DNA from 2 places in the Janthinobacterium sp. OK676 genome. Region 2 is predicted to be linked to the other one. Evidence: predicted binding sites of a transcription regulator. Region 2 holds the regulator's gene; the other holds the start of a gene.
The links. Region 2 encodes LexA, which represses DNA repair genes until DNA is damaged. Its sites were predicted from a motif close to ACTGTATNNNNATACAGT; they were not measured.

Region 1: a site for LexA is predicted at 2,337-2,354, ahead of dinB (DNA polymerase IV). Genes of this name have one in related genera too.

What each region holds. Positions count from the first base shown of each region.
Region 1 is NZ_FNHA01000013.1:126,962-131,763, forward strand. It holds gene BLU39_RS23210 (S9 family peptidase) at 72-2,231, opposite strand; gene dinB (DNA polymerase IV) at 2,374-3,549, shown strand; gene BLU39_RS23220 (recombination-associated protein RdgC) at 3,668-4,564, shown strand; gene BLU39_RS23225 (TonB-dependent receptor) at 4,699-4,802, opposite strand, start outside.
Region 2 is NZ_FNHA01000002.1:354,141-358,942, reverse strand. It holds gene purF (amidophosphoribosyltransferase) at 1-166, shown strand, start outside; gene BLU39_RS05180 (cystathionine gamma-synthase family protein) at 274-1,515, shown strand; gene lexA (transcriptional repressor LexA) at 1,586-2,221, opposite strand; gene rpsF (30S ribosomal protein S6) at 2,487-2,873, shown strand; gene priB (primosomal replication protein N) at 2,894-3,193, shown strand; gene rpsR (30S ribosomal protein S18) at 3,219-3,509, shown strand; gene rplI (50S ribosomal protein L9) at 3,537-3,992, shown strand; gene BLU39_RS05150 (replicative DNA helicase) at 4,128-4,802, shown strand, end outside.

The DNA.
Region 1 (4,802 bases), on a different contig from region 2:
GTTTGTCACCACGTCTGGAAGAGGCGCTATTATAGGACGGGTAAAATCCTTGTGCAAGCGCTTTTTTCACATTATTCCGTGATATTCCACTGCGACAGCATCCACGCCATATTGAAAGCGTTCTCGGCGATGGCGTTGTAACGGCCCGAGGCGCCGCCATGGCCGGCGCCCATATTCGTTTTCAGCAGCAGCGGATTGCCGTCCGTCTTATACGCGCGCAGCTTGGCCACGTATTTCGCCGGTTCCCAGTACATGACCTGGCTGTCGTTCAGGCCCGTCGTCACCAGCATGGCCGGGTAATTCTTGCGCGCAATGTTGTCGTATGGCGAGTAGCTGAGCATGTAGTCGTAGGCCGCCTTCTGGTTCGGGTCGCCCCATTCCAGGTATTCGCCCGTCGTCAGCGGCAGGCTGGCGTCCATCATGGTGTTCATCACGTCGACGAAGGGCACGGCCGCGTGCACGGCGTGGAACAGCTCGGGACGCATGTTGACGACGGCGCCCATCAGCAAGCCGCCCGCGCTGCCGCCCTGGATGATCAGGCGGTTCGGACTCGTCCATTTTTCGCGCACTAGGTAGTCGGCGCTGTCGATGAAGTCATTGAAGGTGTTTTTCTTCTTCATCAGCATGCCGTCTTCATGCCACGCTTCGCCCATGTCCGTGCCACCGCGGATATGCGCCTGCGCATAGATGACGCCCCGTTCCAGCAGGCTGATGCGGCTGATGGAAAAAGTGGCTTCCGTCGAGATGCCATACGAGCCATACGAGTACAGCAGCAGCGGCGCCGAGCCGTCGAGCTTCACGCCTTTCTTGTAGACGAGCCACAGCGGCACTTGCACGCCATCGCGCGCTGTCACCCACAGGCGCTGCGTCGTGTAGCGGCTGCCGTCGAAGCCGCCGACGATTTCCTGTTGCTTCAGCACCGTGCGCTTGCCGTCTTGCATTGCCACGTCGATGACGGTGGGCGGCGTGACGGGCGACTGGTAGGACATGCGAAATTGCGTGGCGGAAAACTCCGGCGTGCCGACGGACGTGGCCAGGTAGACGGGATCGTCGAACTGCACCGTCTTCCAGCTATTGCGCGCGAAATCATGGATGCGGGCGCGGTTCAGGGCGCGCGCCTTTTCCATCACCACCAGGTAACCTTGGAAGACGTCGATGGACTGGATCACGGCATCCTTGTTGTGCGGCACGACGCTCTTCCAGTTCTTCGGCTGCGGGGCGGTCACCGGCGCGCTGACGACGCGGAAATTCTTCGCCTCTTTGTTGGTCAGAATAAACAGCTGGCCGTCGCGGTGCTCGACGACGTAGCGGTGGCCTTTTTCGCGTTTCAGCACGCTCTGGAAACTGCCTTGCGGCTTGTTCGTCGGCAGCAGCAGCACTTCGCTCGTATCCGTGCTGCCCGAGGTGAGCACGAAGAACTGCTTGTCGTGCGTGCGGTCCACATGGATGGCGAACTGTTCCACCGGTTCGTGGTAAACCTGTTGCGGCGCGCCGCCCAGGGCCAGGCGGAACACGCGGTCCGAGCGCTTGGTGGTGGCGTCTTCCTGCGCCAGCATCAGGGTGGCGTTGTTGGCCGCCCATGCCAGGGACGTCACGCGCGGCATGGTGTCCGTGAGCAGCTTGCCTGTCTTCAAATCCTTGACGTGCAGCTCGTACTGGCGGAAACCCGTCGTGTCGGTGGTGTAGGCCAGCAGTTGTTCATTCGGGCTGATGGCAAATGCGCGCACGGCAAAGAATTTGTGGCCTTCGGCCAATTGATTCTGGTCCAGCAGGATTTCCTCAAGCGCCTGCGCATCGTAGGCGCCGCTGGCGCCGACGGGACGGCGGCAGTGAATCGGGTATTGCTTGCCCGCTTCCATGCGCGTGTAATAGTAGAAATTGCCCTGGCGCGCAGGCACGGACAAGTCCACTTCCTGCATGCGCCCCTTGACCTCCGCAAACACCTTGTCGGCCAGCGGCTGGATCGGGGCCGTGACGGCGGCCGTGTAGGCGTTTTCCGCATTCAGGTAGTCGATCACGGCAGGATCGGTTTTCTTTTGCAGCCAGCGGTAGTCGTCCGTGACGACGGTGCCGTGGCGCGTTTCCTGCCAGGCCGTCTTGGCGGCAACGGGGGCCGACATGGTGGCGGCGTCAGCGGCCAGCGCGGATGGCGCCAGCGTGGACAGCAGCAGGGCCGGCAGGATGGATAACCAGGCGGACCGGCGGCGCGCAGCGTGATGGGTGATGGACAAGGCGACTCCTTTGAATAGTTGTGTCAGGATTGTAATCTTGCTATTGAGAAAAGCAACCGCCGTGCGCGTGCGTTTCAGCTTGCATCCACGGGCATTTCCAGCGATACTGTATATAACTACAGTATCCCGCCGCGAGGTGTCCTTGACCGCATCTGCCCCCGTACCCTCCGAACCGCGCCGCTGGATAGCCCACCTGGACATGGACGCCTTCTTTGCCTCCGTGGAATTGTTGAAATATCCGGAATTGCGCGGCGAAGCCGTCGTCATCGGCGGCGGGCGCTTGCAGCAGCCCGTGCTGCAGGAAGACGGCACGCGGCAGTTTGCGCGCATGCGCGACTACGTGGGGCGCGGCGTCGTCACCACGTCGACCTATGCGGCGCGCGTGTTCGGCGTCTTTTCCGCCATGGGCATCATGAAGGCGGCCAAGCTGGCGCCCGACAGCATCCTGTTGCCGGCCGATTTTGAAGCTTACCGCGACTATTCGGCCCGCTTCAAGCAGGCCGTGGCCCAGCTGTGTCCCATCATCCAGAACGTGGGTATCGATGAAATCTATGTCGATCTCACCGAATACGGCGAGCAGGCGCCGGCCATGGCGGCCCGCCTGAAGGCGGCCGTGTTCGACGCCACGGGCCTGTCGTGCTCGATCGGTCTGGCGCCCAACAAATTGCTGGCGAAAATCTGTTCCGACCTGGAAAAACCGGACGGCCTGACCATCCTGCACCCGGAGGATGTCGCCACGCGCGTGTGGCCCTTGCCGGCGAAAAAGATCAACGGCATCGGCCCCAAGGCGACGGCCAAGCTGGAAGCACTGGGCATCATCACCATCGGCGAGCTGGCCCGGGCCGACATGGCCATGCTGCGCACGCAGTTCGGCGACCTGTACACGGGCTGGCTGCGCCAGGCGGCGTTGGGCATCGATGACCGGCCCGTGCAGACGAACCGGGAAACCAAGTCCGTCAGTCGTGAAACGACGTTCGAGCGCGACTTGCAGGTGGTGCGCGACCGCGCCACCCTGTCGGAAAAGCTGGAAAGCCTGTGCACGCGCGTGGCGGGCGACCTCGACAAACAATCGCTGGCGGGGCGCACGGTGGGCATCAAGCTGCGTTTCGAGGATTTCAGCACCGTCACGCGCGACGTCACCTTGCCCAGTGCCACGGCGGATGCCGCCGCCATCCTGCGCGCCAGCCGCGATTGCTTGCGGCGCGTGCCATTTGACAAAAAAATCCGCCTGCTGGGCGTGCGCATCTCCACCTTGTCCGACCCTGCCCTCGTGACGCGGCAGGCGCCGGCCCAGGCGGAGCTGTTTCCCGCCCTGTAGCGGCATTCCCCACGCAGCAACAACACCGCGCCAGTCCGCGCTTTTGACGGCATTTCCGTGTTGAAAGTGTAGAATGGCGTTCCCCTGGCACTACTGAAACAAACGGAAGACAAAAACTATGTGGTTCAAGAATCTTCAGATTTACCGCCTGCCCGCACCGTGGGCTTACACGCCAGAACAACTGGAAGAGGCGCTGTCCTCGAACAAATTTACGCCGGCGACCAGCATGGATCTGATGCGCCAGGGCTGGGATACGCCACGCCCGAACGGCGGCCTGGTCCACGTGGTCAACAAGCAGATGCTGATCCTGCTGGGCACGGAAAAGAAACTGCTGCCAGCGACCGTCATCAATCAGGTGGCCAAGGCCCGCGCTGCCGAGATGGAAGAAGCGCAAGGCTTTGCCCCAGGCAAGAAGGCCATGAAGGAATTGAAGGAACGCGTGGCCGACGAACTGCTGCCGCGCGCCTTCAGCATCCGCAGCAACGTCTGGACGTGGATCGACCCCGTCAATGGCTGGCTGGTGGTCGATGCCGCCAGCCCGGCGAAAGCCGATGAAGTCATCAAGCTGCTGTTGAAAGCCGTCGACAAACTGCCGCTGGAAAGCCTGCGCGTGCAGCGCTCGCCCGTGGCGGTGATGACGGAATGGCTGCAGGCTGACGATGCGCCGGCCGGCTTCACGGTCGACATGGATACGGAATTGCGCGCCACGGGTGAAAGCAAGGCCACCGTGCGCTATGTGCGCCACACCTTGGAAGCGGACGACGTGCGCCGCCACATCGCGGCCGGCAAGCAGTGCACGCGCCTGGCCATGACGTGGAACGACAAGATCTCGTTCGTGCTGACGGAGTCCCTGGCCATCAAGAGCGTCAAGCCGCTGGACGTGATCAAGGAAACGGAATCGAGCACGAAGAACGACGAAGAGCGTTTCGACGGCGACGTGATGCTGATGACGGGCGAGCTCTCCAAGCTGATGGCCGACGTGGTGGTAGCATTGGGTGGCGAAGCGACGGCGTAACAACAGTCATGCCGGTACAAAAAAGGAGCTGCGGCTCCTTTTTTTCGTCTGCGTAATATGTTTCGGCATAAAAAAAAGCGCCTTGCACGGTGAAGTGCAAGGCGCTTTCGGACAAGCTAATTCAAAACGTCACATTAGAACTTGTAGTTGCCGGTGATGTAGAACGAACGCATCATTGGATCGGCGTAGCGTGGGTCGAAACCAACCTGGTGGCCCGACGAAGCGCGCAGCGACAGCG
Region 2 (4,802 bases):
GACGAACTTCGAGGCTTCGTGCTTCGATGGCGTCTACGTGACGGGCGACGTGTCGCAGGAATACCTGGACCGCCTGGAATATGCGCGCCACCATCCGAAGGCGGCAGCGCCCGAAGATACGCCACGTTCCCAACTGAACCTGAACCTGGCGACAACGGAAGCATAAGTACCTGCCCGGCCGATGCCGGGCTTTTTTTGGGGGCGGACCTTCAGGTCTGACCCCAGCACTTGCCTTGGGTTAAGCGGCAAGACGAGTATTTTGGAACTTCCACCATGACCACCAAAAAAAACTACGGCTTCACCACCACCATCCTGCATAACGACCGCCGCAAGGGCATCGAGCACGGCTCCTTGCACAAGCCCGTGCATACCTCCGTTGCCTTTGGCTACGCCGATGCGCGCCAGCTGGCGTCCGTGTTCCAAGGCAAGGAAGCGGGCTTCCGCTACGGCCGCCAGGGTAACCCGACCGTTTCCGCGCTGGAAGACAAGGTCAACCAGATGGAAGACGGCGTGGCGACCCTGTGCTTCTCCACCGGCATGGGTGCCATCGGCGCCGTGGTGCAATCGTTGCTGCGCGCGGGCGACCATGTCGTGTCGTCGGCCTTCTTGTTTGGCAACACCAACAGCCTGTGGCAAACGGTGACGGGGCAGGGTATCGGCGTGTCCTTCGTCGACGCCACGGACGTGGCCAACGTGGCGGCCGCCATCACGCCGGCCACGCGCATCGTGTTCGTGGAAACCATCGCCAATCCGCGCACGCAGATCGCCGACCTGAAGAAAATCGGCGACCTGTGCCGCGAAAAAGGCATCTTGTACATCGTCGACAACACGATGACGACGCCATATCTGTTCCGCCCGAAAGCCGTGGGCGCGGGCCTGGTGGTCAATGCCTTGACGAAATCGATCGGCGGCCACGGCAATGCCCTGGGCGGCAGCTTGACGGACACGGGCGTGTTCGACTGGACGCAATATCCGAATATCTTTGAGAATTACAAAAAGGCGGCGCCCGCGCAATGGGGCATCGCGCAAATCCGTGCCAAGGCCTTGCGCGACTTCGGCGCCTCGCTGGGGCCGGAGGCGGCGCACCATATCGCCGTCGGCGCGGAAACCATGGCCTTGCGCATGGACCGCACTTGCTCGAACGCCCTGGCGCTGGCCACCATGCTGGCCGCCGACCCGAGAGTGGCGGCCGTGCATTACCCGGGCCTGGCGTCGCACCCGCAGCACGCGCTGGCGACGGACTTGTTCCGCAGCTATGGCTCGCTGTTCAGCTTTGAGCTGAAAGACGGCATCGACTGCTTCGATTTCCTCAACCGTTTGAACTTGGCCATTCCAGCGAGCAACCTCGGCGACACGCGCACCCTCGTCATTCCCGTCGCCCACACGATTTTCTACGAGATGGGGGCCGAGCGTCGCGCCAGCATGGGTATCGCCGAATCCCTGATCCGCGTGTCGGTGGGCATCGAAGATGAGGCCGATCTGCTCGAGGATTTCAGCAATGCGCTGGACGCATAAGCAGCCGCGCATAATGTAAAAAAGGGCCGCGACAGTCATGCTGTCGCGGCCCTTTTTTTACGCTAAAAGCTTAATGCCAGCTGCGCATGAGTCCTACCGCCAAGCCTTCCAGGGCGAACTCATCTTCCGGCGACACGGTAATCACCTTGAAGTCCGGGTTTTCAGGCAGCAGTTCGATGACGGAGCCCGTCTTCTTGTAGCGCTTGACGGTGACTTCGTCGCCGATGCGGGCGACGACGATCTGGCCATTCTTGGCGCTGTCGACTTTTTTCACGGCCAGCAAGTCGCCATCCATGATGCCGGCGTCGCGCATGGACCAGCCGCGCACCTTGAGCAGGAAGTCGGGCTTGGCCGAGAACAGGGCAGGGTCCACGTTGTAGCTCGCTTCCAGGTTTTCCTGCGCCAGGATGGGCGAGCCCGCCGCCACCCGGCCGATCAGGGGCAGCGACATCAGCAGCGCTGCCGGCACTTTCGATGGCGGCGCTTCGGCGGCCGCGCCGATCAGGCGGATGCCGCGCGAGGTGCCGGGCGAAATCTCGATCGCGCCCTTGCGGGCCAGGGCCTGCAAATGCTCTTCGGCCGCGTTGGCCGATTTGAAACCCAGTTCATTGGCGATTTCGGCACGGGTAGGAGGAAAACCCGTGTTTTCAATCGCGTCCTTGATCAGGTTCAGGATTTGTTCTTGTCGTGCTGTCAGCTTGATCATGAGCGGTGGGTGCATACTAAAATGCTGTCTATATGAACAGTCTGTATTTTTGTACAGTATCGCGCACTATGCAAGGGGATTTCGGCCTTTTTGCGTGATTTTGAAAGAAATACTGCTATCCGGGCAAGAAAGGGGCGGCTTGGTGGGCGCGGCGCAAGCAATGATTGAATAGTTTGCGAAAGGCGGTTATAATCTTCGGCTGACCTTCCCACACCCGTCTTGACGCCGGGGTGGGCGATTATCAATCCGACCTGAAGGAGTTTGCATGCGTCATTATGAAATAGTCTTTATCGTCCATCCGGACCAAAGCGAGCAAGTGCCCGCGATGATCGAACGCTACAAAGCCAGCGTAACCACCCGCGGCGGTTCGGTTCACCGCGTGGAAGATTGGGGCCGCCGTCAAATGGCTTACTCGATCCAAAAGCTGCCTAAAGCACACTACATCTGCCTGAACATCGAATGCGACAACGAGACCCTGGTCGAGTTGGAAACAGCATTCAAATTCAATGATGCCGTGTTGCGTCACCTGACCGTTAAAATGAAGAAAGCTGAAACAGCTCCTTCGCCGATGATGAAATCGGTACAACGCGAAGACGCGGCCAAAAGCCACCGCACCGAAGCACCAGCAGCCGCTCCAGCCGCAGCCGCTTAATTTTTGACCAGGATCGTGCGCTGAACCAGCTACAAGTAACCGCCATCATTGCCGAGCGCGAAATATTGCGCTACACCCCGGCAGGGCTGCCGATTGTGAATGCAGTATTGCAACACAGTTCGCAGCAGATGGAAGCAGGGATTGCCCGTTTGACCGAGTTTGATGTTGCCGCGCTAGCCGCTGGCGAAATCTCAGGCCGGTTCAGTCAGGCAAGCTTGGGCGGGATCTATCAGTTCACGGGTTTCCTGGCCAGAAAAAGCCGCAACAGCAAGAGTTTGGTGTTTCACATCATTGATTTTAGTGCAGTCATTCCCGACTAGCGCATTTTAGATACAGGAGCCTGACATGGCATTCGGTAAAAAGTTCGACAAAAATAAGCTCAAGCTTAAAGAAAAACGCAAACAGCAAAACCCATTGTTCAAACGTAAGAAGTTCTGCCGCTTCACGGCAGCTCACGTTGAGCAAGTCGACTACAAAGACGTCGACACGCTGAAAGACTTCGTCCAGGAAAACGGCAAGATCATGCCAGCGCGCCTGACCGGTACCAAAGCGCACTACCAGCGCCAAGTCGACACCGCAATCAAGCGCGCTCGCTTCCTCGCGCTGCTGCCATACACCGATCTGCACCACGCTTAATCGGTCAGATATTCCTGGAGAAGAACTATGCAAATCATTCTGTTAGAAAAAGTTGTTAACGTCGGTAACCTCGGCGAAGTCGTCAAAGTCAAAGACGGTTACGCACGTAACTTCCTGATCCCACAACGCCTGGCACGTCGTGCTACGGCAACCGCTGTGGCTGAATTCGAAGTCAAGCGCGCCGAACTGGAAAAAGCTGCTGCCGCCAAACTGGCCGCATCGCAAGCCCAGGGCGAAAAACTGAGCGGCCTGACCGTTCAAGTTGCTCAAAAAGCTGGCGTCGATGGCCGTCTGTTCGGTTCCGTCACTAACTTCGACATCGCTGAAGCGCTGACCAAGCAAGGTTTTGCTGTTGAAAAAGCACAAATCCGCATGCCTACCGGCCCGCTGAAGATCGTTGGCGAGCACAACGTTTCGGTTGCTCTGCACACCGACGTGGTCGTGGAAGTTGTTATCGCTGTCGTTCCAGACGCGAACGCGTAATTGTCTGCGGGCCTGGCCCGCAAGCATTGCCGCACTATGAAAAGCCGGGTTCGCCCGGCTTTTTTGTGGCCTTTTTTTCGCTCAATTTCAGCCCTTTATTTTTGCCAGCACGCCGAAGCGGGTATAATTCGCGCCATGAACGCCCCCTCTGATCCGCAACTGGATTCCCTCCGTATTCCGCCGCATTCGATCGAAGCAGAACAATCCGTCATCGGTGGTCTGCTGCGCGACAATGCCGCGTATGACCGCATCGCCGACTTCATGCATGCGGAGGATTTCTATCGCTATGACCATCGCATCATCTTCGAGCAAATCGTCAAGATGGTTAACGCTTCCAAGCCAGCCGATGTCATTACTGTTTTTGAAACCCTGACCCAGCTCGGCAAGGCCGATGACGTGGGCGGACTCGCTTACCTGAACGCCATGGCGCAAAACACGCCATCGGCCGCGAACATCCGGCGTTACGCCGAGATCGTGCGCGACCGCGGCGTGCTGCGCAAGCTCATCACCGTCGCCGACGATATCTCCGGCACGGCCTTCAGCCCGCAAGGCAAGGAAGTCAAGCAGATGCTTGACGAGGCCGAATCGAAGATTTTCGCCATCGCCGAAGAAGGCGCGCGCGGCGCCCAGGGCTGGACCGCCATCCAGCCCCTGCTGACGCAGGTGGTCGAGCGCATCGACGAGCTGTACAGCCGCGACAACCAGAGTGAAATCACGGGCGTGCCCACCGGTTTCATCGACCTCGACCGCATGACCTCCGGTCTGCAGCCGGGCGACCTGGTGATCGTGGCGGGCCGTCCTTCGATGGGC